Regions from separate parts of the Kribbella sp. NPDC050241 genome, predicted to be linked through region 2. Evidence: riboswitches for the same ligand, from Rfam matches in the RefSeq annotation. Region 2 holds a riboswitch; each other region holds the start of a gene.

Region 1 (10,143 bases), on a different contig from region 2:
CCGGCCGCAAGTTCCGCGCCACGGCGCGCCATCCGGGCGGCCTGGTCGGCGGTGAGCAGCACCTTCAGCTCGGCGTCGGTCGCGACCACGGTGGCGATGTCTCGGCCCTCGACCACGATCCCGCCGCTTGGCTGGGCAGCGTCGATGACGGCGCGCTGCCGCCGGATCAGCTCCTTGCGGACGTCCAGGTTGGTGGCGATCTTGGAGACCGTCTCGCTGATCCGAGGCTCCCGGATCGCGGCCGTCACGTCGGTGCCGTCGGCGATGACGAACTGCCGCGTGGGGTCGGTGCTGATCTCCAGCCGCAGCTCCCGCGCCCGCTCGGCGACCGCCGCGGTGTCGTCGAGATCGAGACCGTGCTCCATCGCCGACCACGTCACCGCGCGGTACGTCGCACCGGTGTCCAGAAAGCGCAACCCCAGCCGGCTGGCGACGCCGCGGGCGGTACTCGACTTGCCGGAGCCGCTCGGGCCGTCCACAGCGATGATCATGGCCCAGAGATTACCTGTGGCCGGGGACAACCTCGGCACCTACCGGTGCACGACCCAGCCTCGGTCGGTCAGTACGTCGACCAGCTGGTCGACCGAGGCGGGTTTGACCGCCAACTCGACCTCACCGACCGGGCGGCCGGGGCTGTGGTCGATCCGCAGGTCCTCGACGTTCGCACCGGACTCGGCGGCGTCGGCGAACAGCCGGGCCAGCTGTCCCGGCCGGTCCGGGATCGTGACCAGAACGGTGACGAGATCGATGTGCGGCGTACCGTGCTTGCCGGGTACGCGGACCGCACCGGACACGCCTTGGCCCAGAATCGAGGTCAGCTCCTCGCCCGCCTCTTCCTTGCCCAGAGCAACGAGAACGCGGTCGAGTTCGCCGCGGATCTGCTCGAGCAGGCCGGTCAGCGCGGTCGAGTTCGCGGACACGATCTGGGTCCACAGCTTCGGGTCGCCGGCCGCGATCCGGGTGACGTCACGGACACCTTGGCCCGACAGTTGCAGGTGTGAGCTCGGGGCGTCGGCCAGCGTCCCGGCAGCGAGCGCCGACATCAGATGCGGCAGGTGCGACACCCGGGCGACGGCGAGGTCGTGGTCCTCGACCGACAGCTCGACAGTCCGCGCGCCCGACGCCTCGGCGAGCCGCCGAACCAGCTCGACCGCCTCCGGAGCGCTGGTCTCGTGCGGCGTGATCGCCCAGGTCGCGCCGTCGAACAGGTCTGCGCGTCCGGCCAACGGGCCGTTCCGCTCCGACCCTGCCATCGGGTGGCTCCCGACGTACCGGCTGAGGTCGGTCGTGAGCTTGCGCGCGTCGGCCAGCGGCTTGGACTTCACGCTGGCCGCGTCGGTCACGATCGCGTCGGTCTGCTCGAGCTGCTCCGCGATCACCGCGCCGACATGGTCAGGCGGTACGGCGACGACCACGAGCTGTGGCTCGATCTGGACCAGCCGGGAGCCGGCCCCGATCCGCTCGGCCATCAGCGCGCTGTCCGGGTTGGCGTCGACCAACTCCACGACCACACCGAGCCGGGCCAGCGCCAGGCCGATCGACGTACCGATCAGGCCGGTACCGACGATCCGGACCGGACCCCGCAGCTCACTCATTGGTCACTGGGCGCCCGTCAGATCCGGGCGGAGCGCCACGGCGCCGTGCAGGTAGACATGCTGGATCTTCTCCCGCGACCGCGGGGTCTCGGTGTGCACCATCATCCGGACCACCCGCGGCAGTGCGTGCGGTACCGCGATCTCCTGCATGCACATCAGCGGTACGTCGGTCAGGCCGATCTGCCGGCCCGCCACCGCCGGGAACTCCGAGTGCAGGTCCGGCGTGACGGTGAACAGGATGCTGATCAGATCCTCGTTCTCCAGATCGTTCGCCTCCAGGACCGCCCGCACCAGCTCGGCGGACCGCTCGAGCAGATGCTCGCGCTCGTCCACGTCGAGCTGGGTGGCACCCCGGATCGCCCGTACCGCCACGTGTCGGCCTCCTCGCTCAGGTCTTCTTGTCTGTCTCAACACTAGGCCAGAGCCGCCACAGAGTGGACAGCCGTCTCGGATTCCGCGCTCCTGCAGACCCCTGGAGTCAGCCACTCCGGGCCGCCTCCAGCAGCCGCCTAGCCACCGGAAGCAGCCCGGCCTCGCGGACCGGCGCGAGCGGATCGGACAGCTGCCGTCGACGCCGGAACGTGCCAGGCGGTTCGCCGTACGCGAGGGAGAAGCGGCGTGAGAAGTGGTACGGATTGCTGTAGCCGCCGTCGGACGCGATCTCCGCGATCGTCGCGTTGGTGCGCAGCAGAGCGGTCGCCGCGCGGGCCAGCCGGATCAGATCCAGCGCGTACGCCGGTCCGCAGTCGTACCGCTCCCGGAAGAGCCGGTGAAGGTGTCCGGCCGACATGTTGGCCGCGGCGGCCAACTCGGGGACGGAAATGATCCGCGGCCCGCGCCTGGCCCACACGCTCGCCACGTGGTCGACCATGCGCCGAACGCCATCCGGCAGCTCGTCACGCGACGGGCCGACCGGAGCACTGACGAAGACCTCCAGCATCGTCGCCACGAGCCGGTCGCTGTGTCCCGGAACCGACTCCGGCACGCCGGTCAGGTCCAGCAGATAGGTGCACAGTTCGTCGAGCAGCCCCGGATCGGATCTCGATCGCACCGAGGGCCAACTCGACGCAGCGCCGAGTCCGCCGAAGTCCTCGATCTGGAAGTGCACGTAGGCGTGCCGGGACCAGTGATCACAGTCCCAGATATAGGAGTCCCGGTTGCCGCGCCGGGCCAACGCCACCGTTCCGGGGCGCAACTCCTCCTCCACCGTCGCCTGATGGACTCCGGCGTCGTCGTACAGCTCGGTCCGCCAGAGCGCCGAACCGTGCAGGAGCCAGAGCAATTCGAAGTTCGGCAACCAGCGCGGACCGTAGGTTGCCCCGGGCGCATAGTCCGCGACCTGGACCACGGAGTTCACGCTGATCACCGGTGGTCGCGATGTCACGAACAGATAGTAGAGCGCGCGCCGGCGACATTGGCCGTCCGGTCGTGCTCTGAGATTGTGAAGCCGGTCATCGCCAACCCCAGGCCGGATGGAGCGCCCCAATGCAGCCTGTCACCGCCGTACGCAGGTTCACCGAGGTCACCGACGAGTTGATCGAGTCGTTCCGGCGCGACGGCTTCGTGGTCCTCGATCAAGCCCTCCCACCCGACCAGGTCGCCGCGCTCCACACAGCGGCCGAGCACCTGTGCCGCGGTGACCTCGGAGCCGTCGAAGGCAGCCCGAGCACGGAGCCGGGCGAGGACGTCGTGCGCAAGTACCTGTGCATTCACCAGCCCCACAAGGTGTCCGACGTGGCGCTGGCCGCGTTGCGCGCACCGCGCGTGGTGACCGCACTGACCGCGCTGATCGGGCCGAACGTGAAGGCGATGCAGTCGATGCTGTTCATCAAGTCCGAGGGCAAGCCGGGCCAGGCCTGGCACCAGGACGAGTTCTTCATCCCGACCAGGGACCGCTCGCTGACCGCGGTGTGGATCGCGCTCGACGACGCCACCGTGGAGAACGGCTGCCTGTGGGTGCTTCCGGGCTCGCACCGGCGCGGTGTCATCTATCCCGATCGGGAGCAGGACGATCTCCGCTTCGACTGCACGGTGGAGTTGTTCGACTTCCCCTACACCGACGACGACGCAGTACCGGTCGAGGTGCCGGCGGGTTCGGCGGTGATCTTCAACGGCTACCTGCTGCACCGATCACTGCCGAACACCACGCGGCGCGGACTCCGCCGGGCCCTCGCCAACCACTACATGAGCGCGGAGTCGCTGCTCCCGTGGCATTCCGTGCCGGCCGGCGTCCATGTCGGCAAGCACGACTACCGCGACATCGTGATGGTAGCCGGGACCGACCCGTACGCCTACAAGGGCATCGACGACATCGCGCGCCCGCATTCCCGCGCCGACAAGGACGGCGGCTGCGACCGCTAGGACACGTCGCTAGAGCCGTGCCCTAGCGGGTCTGCGCCTCGGCGGCGTCGACGGCCTGCTCCAGGAGCAGGGCGATCGTCATCGGACCGACCCCGCCGGGGACCGGTGTGATCAGGCTCGCGACCTCGGCCGCGGCGGCGAAGTCGACGTCCCCGACGTTGCCCTCGTTGTAGCCGGCGTCGACGACGACCGCGCCGGGCTTGAGCCAGTCGCCCTGGACGAAGTTCGGCCGGCCGACCGCGGCCACCACGATGTCCGCGGTCCGGACGATCGCGGGCAGGTCGGTGGTTCGGGAGTGCGTGTAGGTGACGGTCGCGTTCGATGCCAGCAGCAACATCCCGGCCGGCTTGCCGAGAATCGGGCTGCGGCCGATCACGACCGCGTGCGCCCCGGCGATCGGCACGTCGTACGCCTCGAGCAGGCGCATGATCCCGCCGGGCGTCGCGGACCGGAAGCCTGGTTCACCGAACGCCATCGCACCGAACGACCGCGTGGTCACGCCGTCGACGTCCTTGGCCGGGTCGATCGCCTCGAACGCGGCCCGCTCATCGATCTGCGCAGGCACCGGGTGCTGCAGCAGGATCCCGTGCACCGCCGCGTCCTGGGACAGCTTGGTCAGCTCAGCGACCAGCTCCTCGGTCGTCGTCTCCGCGGGCAGTACCACGCTCCGCGACCCGATGCCGGCCTTCTTCGACCGGTTCTGCTTCATCCGCACGTACGTCGCCGACGCGGGATCGTCACCGACCAGCACGGTGGCCAGGCACGGCTGGACCCCGGTCCGCTCCTGCAGTGCACGGGCCCGGTCGGCCGTCTTCGCCACGATCTCGGCGGCAACGTCGGTACCGGTCATCAAAGTGGCAGTCATAGCGCGCGCTCCCTTGGGCGTCGACAACAGGTCAAGTGCCCAGGCGCGCGGCTCGGCCGGATCCTCCGGCGGACCGTTCCCCGGTGGTCGTCCACCTCAGCGCCAGTCGCGGTCCACCGCTCAGGATACCCGGCCACCCTCCGTCGCCTCGGTCAGGAAGGTCTCGATGACAGGGTCACCGAGTTGGGGATGGGTCTTGGAGTGTGGCAGGCGGGTGTCGCGGATCGTCTTGGCCTGGGTGACCAGGTGGTCGATCTGGTCCCGGGTCGTGGCGGCGTCCGAGCTGTTGCCTTCGGCCACTGCTTCGAGGTGCCGGAGGGACTCGCGGAGTGCTTGCGCCCAGAGGAAGGTCGCATCGAGCCAGGCTCCGGCCTCGTCGGCGAACGACGGGTCGGACACCCCGGCGCGGATCCGGGCCGGAGCGTTCTCGATCGCCTCGAGGTACGGCTCGAGCTGCGCGATGGCCCCGGCCAGGTCGCCCGTCTTCCAGGTCTTCCAGAACGCGGCGGTCTGCGCGGCGAGGACCGGCGCGTTCACCAGGTGCAGCCGGCCGTCATAGGTGGTGAGGTCGGCGAAGACCTCCAGCGCAGCGATCGTCTCGGCGTCTCCCCCGGCCCGCTCGGCGAGCGCGCGGTGCCACGAGGCCTGCTCGTCGTACGTCGCCGGGTTCCAGCCGAACTCGGCGAACGAGTAGAGCGCGATCTTGCTGGCCCCGGCCTGGTTCATCGGGTTCGAGATCACGCCGACGACCTGGTCGGCCAGACCAGGCTCGCGACCGCTGTAGGCCGGCAACGGACTGCAAAGGGTCATTCTCAACAACCGTCTCCGGGTCGACCTCCGCCGCGAGCAGGATCCGGGCGGCCGCGTAGTCGTTGACCGGGTAGTTGTCCCAGATGAGGATGTCGTGCCCGAACACGGCCTTCGCCTCGGCCGCTTGTGCGCTCGTGATCGTCTCCGGTACGACGCCGATACCGGTCCAGTGCACGACCACCGCGCTGTCCAGCTGCTCCCGCAGCGCCTGCTTGTACGGCGTCTCGTCGACGTTGTAATACTCGGTCGGGACCATCTGCAGGGGGGCGAGGTCCGGCTTGGTCGCGACCCACTCGCGCTGGATCCGGTTCAGCAACTCGCTCTGTGCGCGCCCGGCTCCGCCACCGCCGGCGCCGTACTTCTCCTCGTCCTCGGCGCTGTGCCACTTCTCGTACTCGATGTCGTCCAGGGCCACATTGAACGCGCGCGCACCCAGCGCGTACAGGGCCTCGAACTTGGCGATCAGCGCCTGGAAGTCGCTGTCGTCGGTGTAGCGGATCGACAGGCCGGGTGACAGCGCGAAGGTGAAGTCGACCTTGTTCCGCACCGCACGCTCGGCCAGCTTGTCGGCCGGGTACGGGTCGCGCCACTGCTCGCGGTGGTACGGGTCGTCCTTGGGCGCGTACTCGTAGGTGTTCATCCGGTGCGTGCCGAGGTAGTCCAGATGGTCGAGCCGGTCCGCGTGCGACCACGGCGTACCGTAGAAGCCTTCGATCGAGCCGCGGTACCGCATCGTCGGCCAGTCGCGGATCTCGACGCCCTCCACATGGTTGCCCTGGACAAGCTGTGCGAAGGTCTGCGCGGCGTAGAAGGTGCCGCGCTGATCGACACCGTCCAGGACGACCTGGTCGTCGCCGACGGCAACGACGTACCCCTCGAGCGGCAACCCGTCGGCAGCCGCGTTCGTGCCTCCGAGCCGCACAGTGACAGCAGACTCGCCGTCGGTGATCGTCCGTACGCCGGCCCGTGCCAGGGTCTCGCGGACGACGCGCTCGGCGTCCGCATCGGTCGTCGGGCCGTGTACCAGCCCGACGGTGTCGCCGAGGTCGAAGCCGTCGTCGCGGTGGGTGGTCTGCTGAGGCTCAGGCGTCATTGCCCTACTACAGCAGTCCGGCGTGATCCAGCGCTAGATAGGCCGCGTCGACTCCGGTCATCGCGCCTGGTGTGCGCAGCTCGGCACGGAACGCATCGACAGTGAGCTCGACCGGCACACAGTCCTCGGTCTCGTCCAGTGACTGCTTGCCGTCCGGCCGGCAGCCGCGCGCGATCGCGATGTACTTCCGGTACGTCGACGACGCCGAGGACCACTGCCAGCCGACCAGGTCGAGCGTCTCGCAGGTGTACCCGGTCTCTTCCTCGAGCTCCCGCGCACCGGCCAGCGCCGGGTCCTCCCCCGGCTCGACCAGCCCACCTGGCAGGTTCGTCACGATCCGGTCGGGTCCGGCCCGGAACATCCGGATCGTCACGATCCGTCCCTCCGGCGTCAACGGCAGCACCGTGACACCGGCGCTGATCCCAGCGTCGGACTTCGGGCCGAACACGTCCCACTCGACCTCACGCCCGTCCGGCAGCCGGTACCGCCGCAACTTCACCGTCAGGAACCGGTGGAAGCCCAGCTCCTCACCCACCAATTCCCAGGCCGTCGGGTCACCGGGCCGAGACAGTTCAGCCGCCGCGGAGTCCGCGGCGGCTGAACGCCATTCCGGCTCGCTCACAGCGGCCGGTCGTCGTCCGGCTCCTCCGGTGGAGCAATGGGTACGTCGTCCGCCGGCGGGGCGTCGTCGGACGAGGAGGATGCTGTGCTGTCCTCCGCGGCCGGGGTGTCCTCGCTCGCCTTGCCGTCGGCCGCGGGCTTCGCGTCCTCGGCCGGGCGGGACTCGGACAGGATGCGCTCCAGCGTCTCCACGGAGATCCGCTTGAACTTCCGGACCTGGGTCCGGGTCCGGTCCAGAACCGCGACCTCGATCTGGTCCGACGTCAGCTGCCGGACCTCGGTGCCGTCGTGGCCGAGCGCATCCACAGCCAGCCGGAGCGCCCCGGCCAGCGAGATGCCCTCCTGGAAGTGCTCGCCGACGTACTCCGCGACCTGCTCGGCCGGCCCGCCCATCACGGCGTACCCGCGGACGTCCGCGATCGAGCCGTCGTAGGTGAGCCGGTAGACCTGGTCGTCGGCGGCGCTGGCACCGACCTCGGCGACCAGGATCTCCACCTCGAGCGGCTTCTCACCGCCGGAGGAGAAGATCGCGCCCAGCGTCTGCGCGTAGGCGTTGGCGAGCGCCCGGCCGGTCACGTCGCGCCGGTCGTAGGAGTACCCACGCATGTCGGCCAGCCGGACGCCGGCGATCCGCAGGTTCTCGAACTCGTTGTACCGGCCGACCGCGGCGAACGCCATCCGGTCGTAGATCTCGGCCACCTTGTGCAGCGCGGGCGAGCGGTTCTCCGCGACGAACAGGATGCCGTCGGCGTACTGCAGTGCGATCGCGCTGCGGCCCTTGGCGATGCCCTTGCGGGCGAAGTCGGCCCGGTCCCGCATCAGCTGTTCGGGCGAGACGTAGAACGGAACGCTCATCGAAGGTGTCGTCCTCTATCGGTCGATGGGGTCAGGTCAGGTGAGGGAGGCCGAGGCCGGGCCGTCGGGGCGCTGGTGCCGCTCGGCCCAGACGCGGTCCACGATCGCGGCCACCTCGTCCTCGGGCAGCCGTTTGTAGCCGTCCGCCGTGACCACGCCGACCACCGGGAAGATCCGCCGCAGCATGTCCGGGCCACCGGTCGCCGAGTCGTCGTCAGCGGCGTCGATCAGGGACTGGATCACCACCGTCACGCAGTCGGTCGCGGACAGGTCCTCGCGGTACAGCTTCTTCAGCGCGCCGCGGGCGAAGAGCGAGCCCGAGCCGACACTGTGGAAGTGGGTCTCCTCGTAGCGCCCGCCGGTCGGGTCGTAGGAGAAGATCCGGCCGCCCTTGATGTCCTCGTCGTAGCCCGCGAACAACGGCACCACGGCCAGGCCCTGCATCGCCATCGCCAGGTTGCCCCGGATCAGCGCGCTCAACCGGTTGGACTTGCCGTCCAGGCTGAGGGTCGCGCCCTCGAGCTTCTCGTAGTGCTCGAGCTCGACCTGGAACAGCCGGACCATCTCGATCCCGAAGCCGGCCGAGCCCGCGAACGCGACCGCGGAGTACTCGTCGGCGGGGAACACCTTCTCGATGTCACGCTGGGCGATGATGTTGCCCATCGTGGCCCGCCGGTCGCCGGCCATCACCACGCCACCGGGGAAGGTGGCCGCGACGATCGTCGTACCGTGCGGGACGTCGTGGGAGAAATCGGCCGACCCCAGGCTGCGCCGTCCAGGCAACAGGTCGGGCGCGTGCCCGGCCAGGAAGTCCATGAACGACGAGCCACCTGGGATCAGGAAGGCTTCCGGCAACCGGCCGGAGGCATCAAAAGTCATCGAGCGGTTCACTCCCCACCCTTTTGCACGAATCCGCGGACGAACTCCTCGGCGTTCTCCTCGAGCACCTCGTCGATCTCGTCCAGGATCGAATCGACGTCCTCGTCGAGCCGTTCCTTGCGCTCCTGGACGTCCTCGGACGCCTCGACCTGCTCGACCTCTTCCTCGGTCGACGAACGCTTCGGCTGCTTGTGCTGCTGACCGCCGTCCTTCGCCATGGCACACACCTCCTAGAACCGCCGCCTGCGGCGGCCGCCCAACCGACCCCCGCAGTGTTTCCTTATACGGCGACCCTACCCGGCGGCGCCCCCAGTAATGGTGCGAACCAGGTCACTCGCGGTGTCGCATTGGTCAAGAAGTGCCCCGACATGCGCCTTCGTGCCCCTCAGCGGGTCCAGTGTCGGGATCCGCTGCAGCGACTCCTTGCCGGGCAGATCGAAGATCACCGAGTCCCAGGAGGCGGCCGCGACCTGCGGCGCGTACTGCTGCATGCACCGGCCGCGGAAGTACGCCCGCGTGTCGGTCGGCGGGTGTGAGACCGCCATCCGGATCTCCTCGTCGGAGACGAGTCGCTGCATCCGGCCGGCCTTTACCAACTTGTAGTAAAGCCCCTTGTCCGGGCGCAGGTCGGCGTACTGCAGGTCGACCAGGTGCAGCTTCGGGTCGTCCCACTCCAGGCCGTCGCGGTCGCGGTAGGACTGGAGCAGCTTGTACTTCGCCACCCAGTCGAGCTGGTCGGCCAGCTTCATCGGGTCGATGGCCAGCTGGTCCAGGATCTGCTCCCAGCGGTGCAGCACGTCCTTGGTCTGCCGGTCCGCGTCGTCGCCGTACTTGTCCTCGACGTACTTGCGGGCCTGCTCCAGGTACTCCGTCTGCAGCTGGACGGCGGTGAGCTTGCGGCCGTCCTTCAGCGTCATCAGGTGCGTACAGGTGGGGTCGTGGCTGACCTCGTGCAGCGCGGTGACCGGGCGGTCCACGCTCAGGTCGTCGGTCAACCAGCCGTCCTCGATCATCGCCAGCACCAGCGATGCGGTGCCGACCTTCAGGTACGTCGAGATCTCGGA
Region 2 (10,143 bases):
GAAGGTGCGGAACAGCTCCGCGTGCTCACCGTCGGGCCGGGCCGTGACGAGCTGGCCGGACCCGGTGAGGATGTCGAGTTCGAGCACCGACTCGTGCGGCAGCCCGGCGCGGAACGACGACGACTCGATGCCGAGTCCGGTGACCGCGCCGCCGAGGGTGATGGTCTTCAACTGCGGGACGACCATCGGGGTGAGGCCGTGCGGCAGCGTCGCCGCGACCAGGTCCTCGTACGTGCACATGCCCTGGACGTCGGCCGTCCGCGCCACCGGATCGACAGCGATCACGCCGGTCAGTGCGGATACATCGAGACCGGCCTGGTCGATCTCGGTTCTCGGCCGGAACAAGTTGGAACTGCGCTTCGCCAGCCGGACGGGCCTGCCTGCGGGGATCCGTTCGTACGACGCCCGCAGCTGCCCTACCGCCTGGTCGTGATCGAGAGTCCGAACCGGATCCGATGTCGAAGGCACCGATCCAGAGTACGACGACGCTTCGTGCCTGGCACGGGAGTTCACACTGTCGGAGTGGCCGAGTAGGTTCGTGGGCATGGCTGATGTGGTGAAGGCATGGCTGCCCTGGGAGGACCCCGACACCTTCCTCGGCGGGCTGCCCGCGGGTTTCGACGTGGACTTCTTCGACGGTGACGAGCGGCCGGCGTCGCTCGCGGAGGTCGAGTTCTACGTTCCGGGGTACATGGGCGGTGACCGGGTGATCCAGGTCGTCCGGGAGCTGCCGAATCTCAAGGTCGTGCAGACCCAGACGGCCGGGTTCGAGCATGTTGTGCCGCACCTGGCCGACGGAGTCACCTTGTGCAACGCCCGCGGCGTCCATGACGCGTCCACCGCGGAGCTGGCGGTCGGCCTGATCCTGGCGTCGTACCGGCGCCTGCCGCGAGCCGTCCGCAACCAGGAGCGGGAGGTCTGGCCGTCGTCGTACACCGAGCTGGACGACTCGCTCGCGGACCGGACGGTGATGATCCTCGGATACGGGTCGATCGGCGAGGCGCTGGAGCGGCGGCTGACCGGGTTCGAGTGCGAGATCATCCGGGTCGCCCGGCGGCCCCGGGAGGGTGTGCACCCGATCACCGACCTGCCTGAGCTGCTCCCGCGCGCGGATGTCGTCGTCGTTCTGACGCCGGCGACCGCCGAGACGCGGGGGATGGTAGACGCGAAGTTCCTGGCCCAGCTGAAGGACGGCGCGCTGCTGGTCAACGTCGCACGCGGTGTCGTCGTGGACACGGACGCGTTGCTGGCGGAGCTCAGCTCGGAGCGGATCAGCGCCGCGCTCGACGTGACCCATCCCGAGCCGTTGCCCGCCGGACATCCGCTGTGGTCGGCTCCGAACGTTCTGATCAACCCGCACCGCGGCGGTGCGTCGACGGCGTTCGAGCCGCGAGTCGCCCGGCTGGTGCGTGCGCAGCTGGAGCGGTATGCGCAAGGGGAAGCACTCGTCAATGTGGTGGCGGGGCCGCCACGCTAAAGGAGGACAACGATGTCCGAGGCCGTACTGCTGATCGGGACCAAGAAGGGGCTCTGGATCGGACGGAGTGACGCCGCGCGCCGGAAGTGGAGCCTGGACGGCCCGGTGCCGGAGTTCGAGATGCAGGGTGTGTACGCGGTCGGTATCGATCCGCGCGGCGACCAGCCCCGGCTGTTCGTCGGTGGGACGAGCGAGCACTGGGGCCCGGCGGTGTTCCACTCCGACGACCTCGGCAAGACGTGGGCCGAACCGCCCCAGGGCTCGATCGGCTTCCCTGAAGGCTCCGAGGCGTCGCTCGAGCGGGTCTGGCAGATCCAGCCGGCGCCCGAATCGCAGCCCGGAGTCGTGTACGCCGGGACGCAGCCGTCGGCGCTGTGGAAGTCGACCGACGGGGGAGTGACGTTCGAGCTGGTCCGCGGCCTGTGGGACCACCCGCACCGCAAGGAGTGGGGCGCCGGCTTCGGCGGTCAGGCGGTGCACACCGTGCTCCCGCACCCGAGCGACCCCGGGCAGGTGAGTGTCGCGATGTCGACCGGTGGCGTGTACCAGACCACCGACGGCGGTGCGTCGTGGTCGCCGGCGAACCACGGGATCAAGGCGAAGTTCATGCCCGACCCGGATCCGGAGTTCGGTCAGTGCGTGCACAAGTTGGCCGGGCATCCCGACGTACCGGAGCGGATGTTCGCGCAGAACCACCACGGCGTCTACCGCTCCGACGACGGTGGCGCGATCTGGAAGTCGATCGCGGACGGACTGCCCTCGGACTTCGGGTTCCCGATCGTGGTGCATCCGCACGACCCCGACACCGTTTACGTCTTCCCGTTGGTCGCGGACGCGAACCGGATCCCCACCGACGCCAGTTGCCGCGTCTACCGGTCTCGCGACGCCGGGGCGACCTGGGAGCCGTTGTCCAGCGGACTGCCCGACGTTTCGTTCGTGCCGGTCCTGCGCGACGCGATGACGACCGACACGGCCGACCCGGCCGGGGTGTACGTCGGCACGCGCGACGGGTGCGTGTATGCGAGTGCGGATGCCGGTGACACGTGGGTCGAGGTGGCGAGTCACCTGCCAGACGTGCTCACCGTGCGCGCCGCGGTGCTGGGCTGACGATGGTCGCGGTCAGGCTGCCGACGGTGCTCAGACCGTTCGCGGGCGGAGCCGAGCGGGTCGAGATCGAGTCCGGCGGCGAGCCGACCGTTGCCTCGGTCTTCGCCGCCCTCGAGGCTCAGCACCCGGCACTCCGCCGGCGCCTGACCGACGAGCAGGGTGCGATCCGTCGGCACGTGAACGTGTATCTGGGCAACGACAACATCCGCGACCTGGACGGTCTGGACACCAAGCTGCCCGCCGAAGCCGAGCTCCTCATCCTGCCCAGCGTCGCCGGCGGCTAAATGAGTGCAGTTTCCGGGGCGGGTTGGCTAGCGTCTCGCAGCATGAACGGCGAGCTCATCGTGCTGACCGGACCACCTGGCGCAGGCAAGTCGACAGTGGCCGAGTTGGTTGCCACGGATGCGGAACGTCTGACCGTGCACCTCCTGACCGATCAGTTCTACACGGCCATCCGCACCGGCTTCGTGCCGCCGTACCTGCCTGGGTCGGCGGACCAGAACGACGTGGTCGTCGACGTCATCGTCGCGGCGGCGACGACGTACGCACGAGGCGGGTACGACGTCGTGGTGGACGGGGTCGTCGGCCTCCATTACGTGCCACCGTTCCGCGCCGCCGCGGAGCAGGCCGGCCTGGTCCTGTCGTACGTCGTACTCCGGCCGGATCTCGAGACCACGCTGGCCCGGGCCCGGGACCGGGGCGGCGACTCACTGAAGGATGCCGAGGCGATCACCGGGCTGCACCAGTTGTTCGCCGAACTGGGTGAGCTGGAGTCGCATGCGATCGACACCAGCGGGCTCGACGTGCAGCGGACGGCGGACGAAGTACGGCGGGCGGTCTCCTCCCAACGCTTCCGCTTGGTCGGCTGACGACGAAGAGCGATCCTGCGGTGGCGTAGAGATACGGACAGTGACCGAGGGGTTGTCGCGGGGTCGCGCCCAGCCTACTGTCGGCGAAGGGGCGCGCGGCGTGGCCGGGCCTGGGGGCGCCTGGGGGAGGGGGCGCCCTGTGCATGTGTTTCTGGATCGGCTCGGTCGAGGGGCCGCACGATTTCACTGGTTCGTGATCGCCGGCTGGCTGGTTGCCGTGGTCGGGTTGTTCGTCCTGCGGGCGGCGTTCGGCGGTACGTACGTCAACAACTACACGGTCCCCGGCAGTGAATCGTCGGCTGGATTGACGATCCTGAACAAGGACTTCTCCACGGCCGGCGGGTACTCCGGATCGATCGTCTTCCACGCCAAGTCCGGGACGGTCTCCGAGCAGTCCGATGCGGTCAAGACGTCGATGGCGGCGGTCGGCAAGCTGCCTGACGTCGTCTCGGCCGTCGATCCGCTGGCGACGTCATCGACGGCGTACATCTCGAAGGACGGGAGCGTCGTCAACGCTCCGGTGTCGTTCTCCGTGGTGCCGGCGTCGCTCGACAGCAGCTACCTCGACAAGCTGGACGCGGCCGTCCAGCCGGCCCGCTCCGCCGGACTCGAGGTCGAGTACGGCGGAGGCGCCGGGCAGATCGGCAAGCAGGCCGACGATGCGCTCTCGGAGGCGATCGGTCTCGCGCTGGCGCTGCTGTTGCTGTTCCTGATGTTCCGGTCCATCGTCGCGTCCGCGCTGCCGCTGGTGGCCGCGATCTTCAGCGTCGGCGGCGGCCTGGCCATACTCGGTCTGCTCGCGGCCGTGAAGGACTTCCCGGTCTCGGCGCCGACGGTCGCGACCCTGCTCGGACTGGGCGTCGCGATCGACTACGGGCTCTTCATGGTGTCCCGCCATCGCGAACAACTCGACGACGGCCAAGGCGTCGAGGAGTCCGTCGGCCGGACCGAGTCGACCTCCGGTGCGGCCATCCTGGTCGCCGGTGGGACGGTCGTCATCGCGATCCTCGGTCTGTATGTGTCCGGCGTACCGTTCGTCGGCGCGCTCGGTCTGTCGTCGGCCATCGTGGTCGCGGTCACTGTGCTGGCTGCCCTGACACTCATCCCGGCCATGCTCGGTCTGGCGAAGTTCCTGGTACTGAACCGCAACGACAGGCACCACCTGGTCGAGGAACAGGAGCTCGAGGCCGGCCTCGAGGACGAGGTGGCCGTGGCCGAACACCGGGCCGAGGAGCGCGAGCGGCGCGACCTCAAGCACGAGCAGAGCGCGTTCGCCCGCTGGGGGCGCAAGGTCAGCGTCCGGCCGTGGCCGTACGGCATCGTCGCCACGCTGGTGCTGCTCGTCCTGGCGATCCCGCTGCTGTCGATGAACCTCGGCCAGCTCGACGCCGGCACGGATCCGGCGCAGGACTCGAGCCGGAAGGCGTACGACCTGGTTGCCCAAGGCTTCGGCCCGGGCGCGAACGGTCCGCTGACGGTCGTCGTACAGCTCCCGTCCGAGAGCTCGACCGACAAGCAGACCTTGCTGAACGGTCTCGCGTCGACGCTGCAGAAGACGTCCGGCGTGGCCGCCGTACAGCCGCCGAGCCTGAACAGCTCCGGTACGACGGCGATCATCAACGTCATCCCGACCACGTCGCCGTCCGCGGCGGAGACCGAGGACCTGGTCAACCGGATCCGGGACGACGTACTCGCGGGGCAGAAAGAGCCCACCTTCGTCGTCGGCACCACTGCCGGGTACGTCGACTTCACCGAGAAGGTGTCCGGGCGGATGCTGTGGCTGATCGGGGCTGTGGTGCTGCTGGCGTTCCTGCTGCTCACGGTCGCGTTCCGATCGCTCCTGATCGGGATCAAGGCCGCGATCCTCAACCTGCTGTCGGTCGGAGCGGCGTACGGCGTGATCGTCGCGGTGTTCCAGTGGGGTTGGGGATCCTCGTTGGTCGGGATCGACGAGAAGGTGCCGATCCCGTCGTTCGTGCCGATGCTGATGTTCGCGATCGTGTTCGGGTTGTCGATGGACTACGAAGTCTTCCTGCTGTCCCGGGTGCACGAGGCGTGGATCGCGACCAAGGACAGCCATCGCGCCGTGGCGATCGGGATCGGCGCGACGGCCCGGGTCATCACCACGGCGGCCGCGATCATGATCGTGGTCTTCCTCAGCTTCGTCCTCGACGACGACCCGACGGTCAAGATGCTCGCGGTCGGCATGGCAGTCGCCGTACTGATCGACGCCAGCATCGTCCGGATGGTCCTGGTGCCGTCCGTCATGACGCTCCTCGGCGACCGCGCCTGGTGGCTCCCACGCTGGCTCGACCGCATCGTCCCCGACATCCAACTGGAAGGCGGCCCACCGGCCCCACCCCCACCAACCCCCCAAGAAACCCCCAAGGTCGAACCCGTCGCCTGACCTCCTCAATGGCGGAAGAGGCGTACGCCGGTTCGTGACAGCGTGATTCCGCGGGCAGCGCACGCCTCGGCGACCTCGTCGGAGCGGATCGAGCCGCCGGGTTCGGCGATGTGGGCTACGCCGTGGCGGTGGGCTTCGTCGATGTTGTCGACGAAGGGGATGGCGCCGTCGGAGACCATCGCGACGCCGGTCAGCGGCTCTGACGAGCGGCGGGACCACCACTCGTCTGCTTTCTCGCCGGCCAGGCGGACGCAGTCGACTCGTGACTGCTGGCCGGCGCCGATGCCGATCGTCGTACCGTCCTTCACCATCGCGACCGTGTTCGACTGCGTGTACCGCGCCACGATCATCCCGAGCAACAAGTCCCGGGCCGCTGCATCCGGCACGCCCGGATCCAGCAGCTCACGAGTCAACGGCAGGTCGTCCCGCTGCTGCGTCAGCCGTAGCCCGTACACCTCGCGCACCTCGTGCTCCGGAGGCTCGAAGGACGCATCGGCTTCGAGGACGAGAAAGGTCCCGCGCTTCTTCCCGGCCAACACTCCGACGACGCCTTCGTCGTACCCAGGCGCAATGATCCCGTCGCTCACGACCCGCTTGAGCACACCCGCAAGCTCGGCATCGACCGGATGCGAGACCGCAACGAAATCGCCGTACGACGACTTCGGATCGGCATCACGGGCGCGCACATACGCGGCACTCACCGAATCCGCCAGCGCAGCACCGGCAGGGGAGACGTGCTTGTACGACGCCGCCGCGACCACCCCGAACGCCCCAGCCGCCTCCCGTACGAGCTGCCAACCGGTGAGCGCATCCAAGACATTGATGTACGACGGACTCCCGCTGACGACTGTGAACGGCGCCCGACCGGACACCGGGGTCATCGTGGCGGACTGGTGTGGGTTCATTCCATAACGCATCCAGCGACCTCCGAGATCGAAACACATCGGAGGCGCCCAGGCGGACGACGCCTTGCTTACCGGCCGACCGCTCCCCGGTGGTACTCCACCCTCGCCAGTCGCGATCGTTCGGCAGTCTATTCGAGCAACCCGCACACGTACGATCCGAGCATGGGGATCTTCTCTCGCAAGGCGGTGGATGTCTCCAGGCTTCGGCTTGATCAGGCGTGGGCCGATCCCGAGCTCGATCGAGCGTACGCCGCTGTGCGTGCGGGGGATCTGTCGACGGGGATGGCGTTGCTGAAGGCGACGCCGGTGAATACCGGGCTGCGGTCGGTGCGAGTGGTGGGGCTGGGGCAGGCGGCGGTCGGGCACAGCGAGCAGTTGGAATTGCGGCTGGAGGCGTTGCCCGGGGATCCGGATCTGCTGCTGTGGCTTGGGCAGACGTTGGTGTTCGAGGCCTGGGAAGTGCGGAGCGGGAGTCTCGCGAAGTACGTCTCCGAGCAGCAGTTCGCGTCCTTCCACGACGTCCTCGGGACCGCGGGCGCAGTACTGAATCATGCGATCGATGCGGCGCCCGACGATGCGGCCCCGTGGGAGGTGCTGCAGTGGGTGACGGTTGGACTGCAGTCGTCGATGGAGGTGAAGGACAAGGTCTTTCGGTCCGCGGTGGAGCGGCATCCCGACAGCTACGCCGCGCACAGCGGACGGGTGCAGGTGCTGGCCCCGAAGTGGTCGGGCCTGGAGCTCGCCGAGCTCGTGCACTTCGGTCATCAGGTGGTGGCGAACGCACAGCCGGGTAGCGCCCTGAGTGCCGTCGCCGCACAGGTGATCAACGAGGTGTGGGTCGACGTACTCGGCGACAGCGAGCTCTCCCGGCTGCAGCGCGGCGCCCGCCTGACGCACGAGGTCTCGAACCGGCGGGAGGAACTGCTGGCCGCGCGGGACAAATGGTGGACCCCCGGACGCGAGCAACAGCCGGAGGACATCTCCGCCCACGGTGCGATGTCGTTCGCATTGAAGGCAGTCGGTGCGAAGGCAGCGGCAATGGAGCACGCCGCCCTGACCACAGGCCGGATCGAGAGCCTGCCCTGGGGCTACACCAACGCCCCCGACGCCCTCACCGCCTTCGCCACCGCGGTGGCACACCAGATGTCCTGAGACCCGGCGCGGTCGGACGAGGGCAGCGTTGTTGATTTACGAGGAATAGAGTGACCGGCATGGTCGATGTGAAGCCACGGAGCCGGACGGTGACCGACGGGCTGGAGGCGACCGCATCGCGCGGGATGCTTCGCGCGGTCGGGATGGGTGACGACGACTGGGCCAAGCCACAGGTCGGAGTCGCGTCGAGCTGGAATGAGATCACCCCGTGCAACCTGTCCCTGGACCGGCTCGCGAAGGCGGTCAAGGAGGGCGTGCACGCGGCCGGCGGCTATCCGCTGGAGTTCGGCACGATCAGCGTGTCCGACGGCATCTCGATGGGCCACGTCGGCATGCACTACTCGCTCGTCAGCCGCGAGATCATCGCCGACTCGGTCGAGACCGTGATGGAGGCCGAGCGGCTGGACGGCTCGGTGCTGTTGGCCGGCTGCGACAAGTCGCTGCCCGGCATGCTGATGGCCGCGGCCCGGCTCGACCTGGCCTCGGTCTTCCTGTACGCCGGTTCGATCATGCCCGGCAGGCTCGGCGACAAGGACGTCACGATCATCGACGCGTTCGAGGCGGTCGGTGCCTGCCTGCGTGGCCTGATCACGCAGGACGAGGTGGACGCGGTCGAGCGCGCTATCTGCCCGGGCGAAGGCGCCTGTGGCGGCATGTACACCGCGAACACCATGGCCGCCTCCGCCGAAGCGCTCGGTATGTCGCTCCCCGGCTCGGCCGCACCGCCCGCGGTCGACCGACGTCGCGACGGCTACGCGCGTAAGTCCGGCGAAGCCGTGGTCGGCCTTCTGCAGAAGGGGATCACGGCCCGCCAGATCCTCACCAAGGAAGCGTTCGAGAACGCGATCGCCGTCGTGATGGCGCTCGGCGGCTCCACGAACGCCGTACTGCATCTGCTCGCGATCGCGCGCGAGGCCGACGTCGACCTGACCCTGGCGGACTTCAACCGGATCGGCGACCGGGTCCCGCATCTCGGCGACCTCAAGCCGTTCGGGCGCTACGTGATGACCGACGTGGACCGCGTCGGCGGCATCCCGGTCGTCATGCGTTCGCTCCTCGATGCCGGCCTGCTGCACGGCGACTGCCTCACCGTTACCGGCAAGACGATGGCTGAGAACCTCGCCGACATCGCCCCGCCGGACGTCGACGGCACGATCATCCGCGCGCTGGACAAGCCGATCCACGGCACCGGCGGCATCACGATCCTGCACGGCTCGCTCGCGCCCGAGGGCGCGGTGGTGAAAAGCGCCGGCTTCGACTCCGACGTCTTCGAAGGTACGGCGCGAGTCTTCGACGGGGAGCGCCCGGCCATGGACGCGGTCGCCGGACTCAACCCCGGCGACGTCGTGGTGATCCGCTACGAAGGCCCGAAGGGTGGCCCTGGGATGCGCGAGATGCTCGCGGTCACCGGTGCGATCAAGGGCGCGGGTCTCGGCAAAGAGGTCCTGCTGCTCACCGACGGCCGTTTCTCCGGCGGTACGACGGGGCTCTGCGTGGGCCATGTCGCGCCGGAGGCCGTCGACGGCGGCCCGATCGCGTTCGTCCGTGACGGCGACCGGATCACCCTCGACGTCAAGAACCGCACGCTCGACCTGCACATCAGCCCGGAGGAACTCGAACGCCGCAAGGTTGGCTGGACCCCGAAGACCCCGGCGATCACCAAGGGCGTGCTCGGCAAGTACACCCGCCTGGTCCGCTCCGCGTCCGAAGGGGCTGTCTGCATCTAAGACAGTCATCTCACGATATGAGAGAACGCCGAGCCGAACTTGACCCGATCGCATTCCGTCGGCGACTGTTGCCTACATGCGATCGATTCTCCTCGTACTTGTGCGGCGCGCCGACTGACGCGACCACTGAGTCGAGCGCGCCCCTTCAGCCAACCGGCGGAAGGGGTTTTTTGTTGCCAATGCGACTATCTGCGACCCAGATATCGCGAAGCAGCAGCCACAAGCGAGGATGGATCGGTCGCGACAAGCCAGATCGTCAAGGCCATATCGTGACAGGACTGAGGGAAGGCACTCATGAGTGAGCAGCTGACCGGGGCACAGGCTCTGATCCGCGCACTGGAACATGCCGGAGTGGACACCGTCTTCGGCATCCCGGGTGGCGCGATCCTCCCGGCGTACGACCCGATGCTCGACTCGACCCAGATCCGCCACATCCTGGTACGTCACGAGCAGGGCGCCGGCCACGCCGCCCAGGGGTACGCCTCGGCGTCCGGCAAGA
Region 3 (10,143 bases), on a different contig from region 2:
GACGTCTTCCTGGTACTGGCGCAGGCGCCGGACGGACTGAGCTGCTTCGTCGTCCCGCGCGTGCTTGCCGACGGCAACCGGAACGCGTTTGCCCTGCAGCGGCTGAAGGACAAGCTCGGGAACCGGTCGAACGCGTCCAGCGAGGTCGAGTTCCACGGCACGGTCGGCTACCGCCTCGGCGACGAGGGCGCCGGGGTCCGCACGATCATCGAGATGGTGGCCGCGACCCGGCTGGACTGCGTCCTCGGCTCGGCCGCTCTCCAACGGCGCGCGCTGGTCGAGGCGCTCTGGCACACCCGCCATCGTTCGGCGTTCGGTGATCTGCTCGCCGACAAGCCCGCGATGCAGAACGTGCTGGCCGACCTGGCGCTCGAGAGTGAGGCTGCGACAGCGCTCGCGATGCGGCTTGCGGCGGCGGTTGATGCGTCGACCAACGGCAACGAGCAGGAGGCCGCGTTCCGGCGGATCGGGCTGCCGCTGGCGAAGTTCTGGGTGAGTAAGCGGACGCCGTTCATGGCCGCCGAGGCCCTGGAGTGTCTCGGCGGGAACGGGTTCGTCGAGGAGTCCGGGATGCCTCTGCTGTTCCGGGAGTCCCCGCTGAACTCGATCTGGGAAGGGTCGGGGAACGTGAACGCACTCGACGTACTGCGAGCCCTCAGACGGCCCGAGTCGCTCGAGGCTTGGCTGCTGGAGGTCGGCGCGGCGCGGGGTGCGGACGAACGCCTGGACACCGCGGTCAACGACGTACTGCAAGCGCTTGCTGACGTCGAGGGCGCCGAGGCGGGCGCCCGCCGGTTGGCGGCGCGGATGGCGCTCTGCCTTCAGGCGTCCCTGCTCGTCCGGCACTCCACACCCGCGGTCGCGGACGCCTTCGTCGCGTCCCGACTGGCGAACGACTGGGGCGGCGTCTTCGGCACCCTCCCGCGGACCACGCCGTTCGGCCTGATCACCGACCGCAGCCTCTGACTCTGAGCCGCGGCAGCACGATAGGGTGGCCGCGTCGCGACTGGCGCGCTGAGGTGGAGAACCACCGGGGAGCGAAGACTGTCGGCACCGTGCGCCTGGGTGCCCACGACCCACTGCAACCGCAGGAGAGACAACGATGACTCAACCCTTCGACGCCGCCGCCGCGTCGGCCGCGTACAACAACGCGCTCCAGGTGATCGCCGCGGTGGAACCCACCGTCGCCGGCGCGATCAAGGCCGAACTGGCCGACCAGCGTTCCTCGCTGAAGCTGATCGCGAGCGAGAACTACGCCTCCCCCGCCACCTTGCTGACGATGGGCAACTGGCTCTCGGACAAGTACGCCGAGGGCACCATCGGGCACCGTTTCTACGCGGGCTGCCAGAACATCGACACCGTCGAGCAGGCCGCGGCCGACCACGCCACGGCGCTGTTCAACGCCCCGCATGCCTACGTCCAGCCGCACTCCGGCATCGACGCGAACCTGGTCGCCTTCTGGGCGATCCTGGCCCAGCGGATCGAGTCCCCGGCGCTGGCCGAGGCGGGCGCGAAGCACGTCAACGACCTGTCCGAGGAGGACTGGTCCAAGCTCCGCCGGGCGTTCGGTGACCAGAAGATGCTCGGTATGTCGCTGGACGCCGGCGGTCACCTGACCCACGGCTTCCGGCCGAACATCTCCGGCAAGATGTTCCACCAGAGCTCCTACGGCACCGATCCGGAGACCGGGCTGCTCGACTACGACGAGGTCGCCCGCAAGGCGCGGGAGTTCAAGCCGCTGATCCTGATCGCCGGCTACTCGGCGTACCCGCGGAAGGTGAACTTCGCGACGATGCGCGAGATCGCCGACGAGGTCGGCGCGACGCTGATGGTCGACATGGCGCACTTCGCCGGCCTGGTCGCGGGCAAGGTCTTCACCGACGACTTCGACCCGATCCCGCATGCGCACGTCACCACGACGACCACGCACAAGTCGCTGCGCGGCCCGCGCGGCGGCATGGTGCTGTGCCAGCCGGAGTACGCCGACGCCGTCGACCGCGGCTGCCCGATGGTTCTGGGTGGTCCGCTCGGCCAGACGATGGCGGCGAAGGCGGTCGCGCTGGCGGAGGCCCGGCAGCCGTCGTTCCAGGAGTACGCGCAGGCCGTCGCAGACAACGCGGTCGTGCTCGCGGAGGGCCTGATGAAGCGTGGCGTCAAGCTCGTCACCGATGGCACCGAGAACCACCTGGCTCTGCTCGACGTCTCGTCGTACGGGATCACCGGGCGGCAGGCCGAGTCGGCGCTGCTCGACGCGGGGATCGTGACGAATCGGAACGCCGTACCGCGCGACCCGAACGGCGCCTGGTACACCTCAGGCGTCCGGATCGGTACGCCGGCACTGACCACGCGCGGCTTCGGGGCCGACGAGTTCGACCGGGTCGCCGAGTTGATGGTCGACGTGCTGTCTTCGACGACGCCGACGACAACGGCCGCCGGTGCACCGTCCAAGGCGAAGTACGTGCTGGCCGACGGCGTTGCCGACAAGGTCAAGGCCGCCTCGGCCGAGATGCTCGACAAGCACCCGCTGTACCCGGGCCTCGAGCTCAACTGACGTCATCGCGCGGCGCCTGCTCTCCCCTCGGGAGCAGGCGCCGCGCTGCTCTGTCAGGCGTCCTGCTTGATCCCCATCAGCGCCTCCTGCGAGGCCTTGGTGGCCTGCTTCGGCATCAGTACGGCGGCCAGTACGGCGCCCACGACCGCGATGCCGGCCGAGACCCACATGGTCGTGTTGAGGCTGGTCATGAACGCGTCGCGTACGTCGCCGAGCAGGTCCGCAGACCCGACCTTGGTCGCGACTGAGAGCCCGCCACCCAGCCCCTTCTCGACCGCGTCAGCCGCCTGTGCCGGCAGTCCGGTCGTGTCCACGTTGTGCCGGTAGACCGAGTTCAGCACCGTGCCGAGGACAGCTACACCGACGGTGCCGCCAACCTGCCGGAACGCCTGCAGTAGAGCGGATCCGGTGCCGGCCCGCTCCGGGTCGAGCACACCCAGCGCCGCGTTCATTGCCTGCGGCATCGAACAGCCGAGGCCGAACCCGACCACCACGAACCAGATCGCGGTGTAGCCGTAGCCGGTGCCGAGATCGGTGAAGGCTCCGAGCAGGAACCCGGCGGCCATCACCAGGAACCCGGCCATCACCACCAGCCGGGTGCCGACCTTCGCCTCAACCGGCTCGGCCAGCTTCGCCCCGACCGTCATTCCACCGATGAACGGCAGCAGCTTGAGACCGGTGTGCAGCGCGTCGGACCCGTTGATGCCCTGGAAGTACTGCGGCATCGTGAAGAGCAACCCGAAGATCGCGAACACCGAGACGGTGAGCAGCACCGCCCCACCGGTGAACACCTTCTCGCCGAACAGCCGCAGCTCGATCAGCGGGTCGGAGTTCCGCCGCTGCCAGAGCAGGAAGACAGCAAGGAGTACGACGGCCAGCGCCAGGAAGAGCACCGTGGTGCCGTCGGTCCACGAGGTCTCCCCCGCCTTGGTCACGCCGTACACGAGCGAGGCCAGGCCGGTGCTGGAGAGCAGGATGCCGAGCCAGTCGATCGCCGGCCGGCGCGAGCTGCGGGTCTCCGGGACCAGCAGGCTGACAGCGATCGCGGCGATCAGCGCGATCGGCACGTTCAGGTAGAAGATCCACTGCCAGCCGGCGTGGTCCAGCAGCAGGCCGCCGACGATCGGGCCGACCGGCATACCGATGCTGTTCGCCACGACGAAGAAGCCGATCGCCTTCTTGCGCTCGACCTCGGTGGGGAACAGCACGGTGATCAAGGACAGCGCGACCGGCACGATCATCGCGGCGCCGACGCCGAGGAACGCCCTGGCGCCGATCAGCTGGCCGGCCGAGTCGGACAGCGCACAGGCGAGCGACGCTGCGCCGAACAGTGTCAGCGCGATCGCGATGATCTTGCGGCGCCCGAAGCGGTCGCCGAGCAGTCCGGCCGGCAACAGCAGCGCGGCGAGAACCAGGTTGTAGCTGTTCGCCATCCACTGCAGCTGACTGGTCGACGCGTCGAGGTCGGCGGCCAGGGTCGGCAGCGCGACGTTCAGCACGGTCGTGTCGAGGCCGAGCACGAGCACGGCCAGGCAGAGTGCGAAGAGGACTCCGAAGCGGCGGGCGCCGGTGAGCGTCGGCCCTTCGGCAACGGAGGAGGTGGTCATGTCGAGCAAATTATCAGATATTTGTGATAGTTGCGATAGATCAAATTACTGTAGTCTTCAACCATGGCGCCCGAACCCACTCCCGAAGAGGTCAGCCAATTCGTCGAGCGCTTCGCCGGCATCCTGGCGAACAGTGGCGTCCCGACCATGTCGGCCCGGGTGATGGGACGGATGCTGGTCAGCCCGACCGGGACGATGACGGCCGCCGAGCTGGCCGAATCGCTGAAGATCAGCCAGCCCGCGGTGTCCGGCGCGGTCCGGCAGCTGATCCAGGTCTCCTTCATCACCCGCGAGCGGCAACCCGGCTCACGCAAGGACCACTACCGGATCCGCGACGACGTCTTCGCCGCCATCCTCGAACGGCGCAATCTCGCGCTGAGCGAATGGGAGTCCAGCAGCCGCTCCGGCGCGGAGCTGTTCGGCCCCGGCAACCCGGTCGGCCGCCGCCTCTCCGAAGCCGCCGACTTCTTCGCCTTCATCCACGCCGACATGGACCAGATGATCAAGAACTGGCGCGCCGAACATCCCCGCTGAACGCTCCTTTGATCGGCTGTAATCGTTTGTTGTGATCGGCAATAGACGGGTGTGGAACCGATGACCGAGCCCACCGGGGCCGATCTTGAGCAGCTGTATACGGAGCACTATCGCGCGATCCTGCGGTACGTCGTACGCCGGATCGGGGATGCCGACGAGGCGCACGATGTGACCGCGGACGTGTTCCTGACGGCGTTGAGGCGGCGGACGGATTTGCCGCAGGACCGGGCGTTGCCGTGGCTGTACCGGGTCGCGGCGAACGTGCTGGCCGATCGACGGCGCAGTCGGCAGCGGTCGACTGCCGCATATCAACGCGCCGGCAACGACCTCGTGACCAGGACCGGACCGGCCGCGGACGAGCGGCTTGAGTGGTCCGACCAGCTGGCCGGGACTTTGGCTGCTCTGCGGACACTGAGCGCGGCCGACCAAGAGGCGCTGATGCTGGCGGGCTGGGAGGAACTGCGTGGCGCCGATCTCGCGACGGCACTTGGTTGCTCGAGGGCGGCCGCGGCAGTTCGGCTGCACCGCGCGAGAGCTCGGTTGAAGACGGCGCAGGCGCAGTACGACGACCGCGCGCGGAGCACCCAGGGACGGTCGGTCGGTTCCACGGTCGTGCGAACAGCTGAGTCCAAGACGCAGGGAGAACGTTCATGAACACCAACGACCTCGACACACTGAAGCGCGTCGACCCGGCGTCCGGGATCCCAGATGGCCCGCTGACAGGTCGCGAACTGGCGGGACTGCAACGGATCGCGACCCGGCTGGCCGCGGAGGAGCATGTTGCTCCGGTCAACGGCGTACGGGCGGCCGACGTACCTGCCCGTCGTGGAAAGGTACGGCGGCGCGCGGTGCTGGTCGGCGTGGCCGGGGCCGTGGCGGTCGCGGCCGCGGGGGTGGTGGTCGTCGACCCGTTCGGGTCGGGTGGGGTCGCGATGGCGGCGACTCCGCCGTTGCTGGATGCCGAGCTCGCGCAGGGCCGGCCGGGCAAGGCGGCGTTGCTGGCGCTCGCGGCGACGGCGGCCGCCGACAAGACGCTGCCGGGCGACGCCGGGTCGCACACGGTGCGGATGCAGGCGTGGAACCTGTCGACGGCCGTCGACAGTAAGGAGCGGGTCACCTCGGCGATCATCCCGGAGGACGTGAGCCTGACGTGGAACAGCGATCTGTCCGGGCGCCTGGTGATCAGGACCGGGCAGCCGTACTCCCCGGATCCGACGTCTCACAAGGACCCGGTCGGCAAGCCCGGCAGGGTGAAAGGTGACCAGTCGTGGCCGCCGGGGAGATACCAGCCGATGTACCGCTATCCGCTGCCGAGCGACCCTGCACGGCTCTTGGCGGTGCTGAAGATCGGCCACGACATCGACGCCAACGGCCCCGGCCAGCTGGCCGGCGCAGTCACGGACCTGTACCGCGAGGCGACGCCGGCCCCAGCGGTACGCGCGGCGGTGCTCAAGATCCTCGCCGATCACAGCAACGCGGTATCGCTGGGCGCAATGACCGACCGGAGCGGCCGCAAGGGCCAGGCGTTCGCGGTCGACAGCAGCTACGGCGGCCTGCCGAACCGGCACGTCCTGATCTTCGACGCCAAGACCGGCCGCCTCTGGGCCGACGAAACAGTCCTGACAAAAACCGCCGGGCGTCTGAACGTCCGGATCCCCGCCGTGATCAGCTACAAGCTCTACCTGTAGGCGGGGCGGCTGGGTGCACCGGCGAGCGCGCGGGGAGAGGTGCGCGCGCGTCGCCGGTGCGGGGAGGGGACTACGTGGTCAGCGCGTAGACCGCGATGGCTGCGAAGTCGTCGGCTGGTTCGGAGGCTTGCCAGGAGCGGACGTCGTCGACGTACCGGGAACCATGACCAGTGAACTGAGCGTACTGATCGACACCGTCGGCCGGGCACGGGTTCATGCCGTCCAGGTGATCACCCAGACCTTCCTCGAACAGCTCCTCCGAGTTCGGCCCGTTCACGACCGCACCCGTGAGCTCGCGCCCGAGAATGTTCGCGATCTGGTGGTGCGGGCACCGCTCGGCGTTCTCCCCCACGCCGACCATGAACGACACACCCCACGCGTTGGCGCCGAAGTTCCAGTCGAGCTGCTGCGTACCGAAGTCGTCGTACCGCCGGTCTCCCGTCACCTGCCGATACAGATGCGCGGTAGCCGCCAGCCCGAAGGCATGCGGTACGGCGTCGAAGTTGTCGTACTGCGCCCCAGCGCGGAACGGATCCGCGGACGCCCGCCCCGCCCCGATCTCCAGCTGCGCACGCAGATCACCAGCCAGCTTCTTCACCAGCCCACGATCCGATCGGTTGGCCCGGATCAGGTCCGCATGCGCCAGTGCGCTCACGTCATACAGGTTGAGCGTGTCGCCGCCGGCCTCGTGCTCGATGTACTGCCCAGCCCAGTAGCCGGCCTGCTTCAACCACGCGTGTCCTCGTGGATCGCGGAGGCGCTGCGCGGCAAGCGCCAGCTCGGTGGCGCCCAACTCGAGGTCGTCCCGCCACGCCGACTCCGGGTAGAACGCGAACGGCAGCGACGTGACCAACTGCCCGACGTTCTTCGTCTGAGCCTGAGCGAAGATCTGCGCCGCAGTCTCGAGATGACGACGAGCCTTGACCGGATCCGTCCGCGCCTCGACCTGTGCAGCAAGAGCGAACGCGGCAGCAGTGCGGCCCGCAAGGTTCGGACTGATCGGCTGCCCTGGCGCCGCGGCCCGGAACACCGGCCGGTTGCGCAGGAACCGCTCGGACGGATCGGTCAGATGATCGTCGACCTCCGGCAGCCGCCAGATGTCGTGGTCGCCGATGAAGGTCTCCTCGACGTTGCCGGTGCCGGTTCCGACCTGGATGTAGAGCGTCTTCGTCCGCTCGTCCCACATCTTGTCCAGCCAGTCCAGACCGTGCCGCGCCTCGGCCAGCACCTGCTTGTCCGGCTTCCGCGCGTCCCTGGCCGATGCCCACAGCAACGACTCCGAGTACGCCGCGATGTGCGTGAACTTCAGGTAGTCGCCGGCGTCGTACCAACCGCCCTCGACGTCGACCGGCCCACCGATCCGCTGCAGTTCACCGACGGTCTGATCGGTGTCGGGATCGACGAACACCGGCCAGTCGTAGACCTGCGCGGCCCGGTCGTTCAGGTGCGCCGGCTGCCGGCCGAGTGAACCCGGTACGACGTTCGCGCCGTCACGCTGCTCGGTGAAGAACGTGACCGCCTTGTCCTTGGCACCGGTCAGCATCCGGTCGCTGTTCGCCCGGATGTCGAACGCCGCCGACGACGCGACCCCGGGCACCTCGACCCGGTAGGTCCCCGGCACCTTCAGCGCGGACAGGTCCAACTGGTACACGTGCTGGTACGTCGCATTCCACTCCCCCGCGTCTCCGCCGACGCGCCCGGTCAGCACGCGATGCCCGTGCCGGTCGACCACCTGGAACTTCTTCCCGGCCGCTGCGTCCCGCGTCATCACGTACGCCGCCTTGCCGTCCAAGGCGCCGTACCCGAGCTGACTCACCCGCACCACGCCGCCGGACGCGGCAGCGGACACCGGACTCACCGGCCCCACCACCAATCCCGCGGCCAATCCCGTGGCCATGACGATCGACCCCACCCGGCGCAGCGACCTCACGAGCGAATCCTCCCACCCGACCAGCAACGTCGACCCGACCAATAGGAAAGTTTCCTGTTGATTTGTCGGAAGGTAGCGCAGTCCCCCGCCGGAGTACAGAGTTCAGCGCCCGACTCGGACGACCGCCCAGACCATCAGCGCAGCGAAGGCCGAACCGATCACCACACACGCCACCGAGATCCCCGCCAGCGTGATGAACGCACCGAAGGCAACCATCGCGACCGGCATCAGGCCTTGGTCGGACAGATGCACGATGCTGAAGCTCCGGCCCAGGTACGACGCGTCGACCGACAACTGGAACACGGCCGACAACTGGGCGGACGCGATCCCGGCCGTACTGCCGATCATCACCATGGCCAGGAAGATGCCGGCCCGCGGCATCACACCGATCATCACGCAGCCGGCCGCCTGGAAGATCAGCGCGATCAGCCCGGTGCGGGCAAGGTTCGCCGGCTTCCAGCGCATCGCGACGATCGCACCGGCCGCGGCCGAGATCCCCGAGACGGCCTCGAACCAGCCGAGCGCGGTCGGTCCCCACCCGTCCAGATGCGTCCGCTGCACCAGACCGACCGCCAGCACCGGGCCGACGCAGAGGTTCAGCCCGGAGAACGCGATCACCAGCGTCCGCGCCTTGGCGTCGCGGCCGAGGTAGGCGAAGCCCTCCTTCAGGTCCGCGCGGATCGACGTACCGGTGGACGCGGGTTGTGGGAGCCGCGGCTTCACCAGGAACGCCAGGACAGCCGCGATCACCGCGAACGACACCGCGTCGACGAGCATCACTGTGACCAGGCCGCCGTGCGCGACCAGCACGCCACCGAGTGGGGCCCCGACGAAGATGGCGAGGCGGACCGCCAGCTGGTTACCGGCCATCAGCTTCACCTGGTCGTCCGGCTGCACCATCCGGCGCGGCAACGTCCCGGCGGCCGGCGTGTAGATCGCGTCGACCACGCCGAACGCCACCGCGATCGCGAGCAGCAACGCCAGGGACAACCCCCACATCGAAGCGACCAGTGCGCCCACGGTCAGGACGACGATCCGGCCCAGATTCGCCAGGACCATCACCCGGCGTCCGTCGATACGGTCGGCGAGCGCCCCGCCGAACAGCAGCACGAGCGCCTGCGGTAGGGCGCCGATACCCATCACGAGTCCGACGCCGGCCGGCGTCGTGATCTGCGCGGCACTCCAGGCCAGACCGACGTACCAGGCCATGTCGCCGACCTTCGAGACGGCGGCTGCGAAGATCCAGGCGTGCACCTGGGTGTCCCGGCGCAGCGGCGGGAACACGACGGCGGGAGCAGTGGGCGGAAGCTCGCTCATGGCCGGGCCGGCACCGCGTGAGCGAAGAAGAAGACCCGGTGGGCGTCCTCCCCCTCGGACGGTTCGTCGTAGTACTCGCGGACCAGAACCTCGATCCGCTCACTGAGCTCGTCCAGCCGCTCGGGCGTCAATGTGAGCCATCTCTCGGTCGCGTACGCCGCCCGCACCCAGGACTCGTCGAACTGGTACCTGATGTCGAACCATTGCCGCACCTTGCCGACGTGATGAGCGAGGTTCTGATCCTCGGCCGTGGCCGCGACCAACTCGCCGGCCGGGTCGCCCTGGGCATCCGCGATGGACCAGGAGTACGACGACGTGTCGCCGAGCCTCCACCACCGTTCCCGCCGGTTCTTGGCCAGCTCGGGGGCCTCGACGATCACCCCGGCCGCGCTCAGAACCTTGAGGTGATGGCTGATGTTGCCGACCAGTTCACCGGTGGCCTCGGCCAGCCGGGAGGCGGTCGCGGGGCCGTCCACATAGATGATGTCGAGCATCCGGCGGCGGAGCGGATGGTGG

The links. Region 2 has a riboswitch for ZMP and ZTP ahead of ACIBG5_RS25555 (5-aminoimidazole-4-carboxamide ribonucleotide transformylase). Riboswitches for the same ligand answer to the same signal wherever they lie in the genome.
Region 1: it holds a riboswitch for ZMP and ZTP, as region 2 does, so the genes downstream of both, ACIBG5_RS07510 (bifunctional 5,10-methylenetetrahydrofolate dehydrogenase/5,10-methenyltetrahydrofolate cyclohydrolase) here and ACIBG5_RS25555 (5-aminoimidazole-4-carboxamide ribonucleotide transformylase) in region 2, are expected to answer to the same signal.
Region 3: it holds a riboswitch for ZMP and ZTP, as region 2 does, so the genes downstream of both, ACIBG5_RS04665 (glycine hydroxymethyltransferase) here and ACIBG5_RS25555 (5-aminoimidazole-4-carboxamide ribonucleotide transformylase) in region 2, are expected to answer to the same signal.

Annotation. Positions count from the first base shown of each region.
Region 1 covers NZ_JBITJE010000001.1:1,585,523-1,595,665, forward strand. Annotated here, with positions in the region: gene cmk ((d)CMP kinase) at 1-491, opposite strand, end outside; gene ACIBG5_RS07490 (prephenate dehydrogenase) at 531-1,595, opposite strand; gene aroH (chorismate mutase) at 1,599-1,967, opposite strand; gene ACIBG5_RS07500 (helix-turn-helix domain-containing protein) at 2,074-2,979, opposite strand; gene ACIBG5_RS07505 (phytanoyl-CoA dioxygenase family protein) at 3,081-3,956, shown strand; gene ACIBG5_RS07510 (bifunctional 5,10-methylenetetrahydrofolate dehydrogenase/5,10-methenyltetrahydrofolate cyclohydrolase) at 3,979-4,821, opposite strand; ZMP/ZTP riboswitch at 4,852-4,941, opposite strand; gene ACIBG5_RS07515 (beta-N-acetylglucosaminidase domain-containing protein) at 4,942-5,547, opposite strand; partial or broken gene ACIBG5_RS07520 (beta-N-acetylglucosaminidase domain-containing protein) at 5,714-6,724, opposite strand; gene ACIBG5_RS07525 (NUDIX hydrolase) at 6,732-7,346, opposite strand; gene prcA (proteasome subunit alpha) at 7,343-8,200, opposite strand; gene prcB (proteasome subunit beta) at 8,237-9,079, opposite strand; gene ACIBG5_RS07540 (ubiquitin-like protein Pup) at 9,088-9,297, opposite strand; gene dop (depupylase/deamidase Dop) at 9,373-10,143, opposite strand, start outside.
Region 2 covers NZ_JBITJE010000005.1:430,221-440,363, forward strand. Annotated here, with positions in the region: gene ACIBG5_RS25525 (FAD-binding oxidoreductase) at 1-468, opposite strand, end outside; gene ACIBG5_RS25530 (2-hydroxyacid dehydrogenase) at 545-1,477, shown strand; gene ACIBG5_RS25535 (WD40/YVTN/BNR-like repeat-containing protein) at 1,490-2,584, shown strand; gene ACIBG5_RS25540 (ubiquitin-like small modifier protein 1) at 2,587-2,868, shown strand; gene ACIBG5_RS25545 (AAA family ATPase) at 2,911-3,453, shown strand; gene ACIBG5_RS25550 (MMPL family transporter) at 3,593-5,860, shown strand; gene ACIBG5_RS25555 (5-aminoimidazole-4-carboxamide ribonucleotide transformylase) at 5,866-6,777, opposite strand; ZMP/ZTP riboswitch at 6,805-6,889, opposite strand; gene ACIBG5_RS25560 (hypothetical protein) at 6,928-7,917, shown strand; gene ilvD (dihydroxy-acid dehydratase) at 7,977-9,644, shown strand; gene ACIBG5_RS25570 (acetolactate synthase large subunit) at 9,939-10,143, shown strand, end outside.
Region 3 covers NZ_JBITJE010000001.1:996,661-1,006,803, reverse strand. Annotated here, with positions in the region: gene ACIBG5_RS04670 (acyl-CoA dehydrogenase family protein) at 1-966, shown strand, start outside; ZMP/ZTP riboswitch at 993-1,074, shown strand; gene ACIBG5_RS04665 (glycine hydroxymethyltransferase) at 1,103-2,551, shown strand; gene ACIBG5_RS04660 (MFS transporter) at 2,605-4,158, opposite strand; gene ACIBG5_RS04655 (GbsR/MarR family transcriptional regulator) at 4,222-4,692, shown strand; gene ACIBG5_RS04650 (RNA polymerase sigma factor) at 4,753-5,346, shown strand; gene ACIBG5_RS04645 (CU044_5270 family protein) at 5,343-6,380, shown strand; gene ACIBG5_RS04640 (glycoside hydrolase family 9 protein) at 6,451-8,310, opposite strand; gene ACIBG5_RS04635 (MFS transporter) at 8,413-9,627, opposite strand; gene ACIBG5_RS04630 (helix-turn-helix domain-containing protein) at 9,624-10,143, opposite strand, start outside.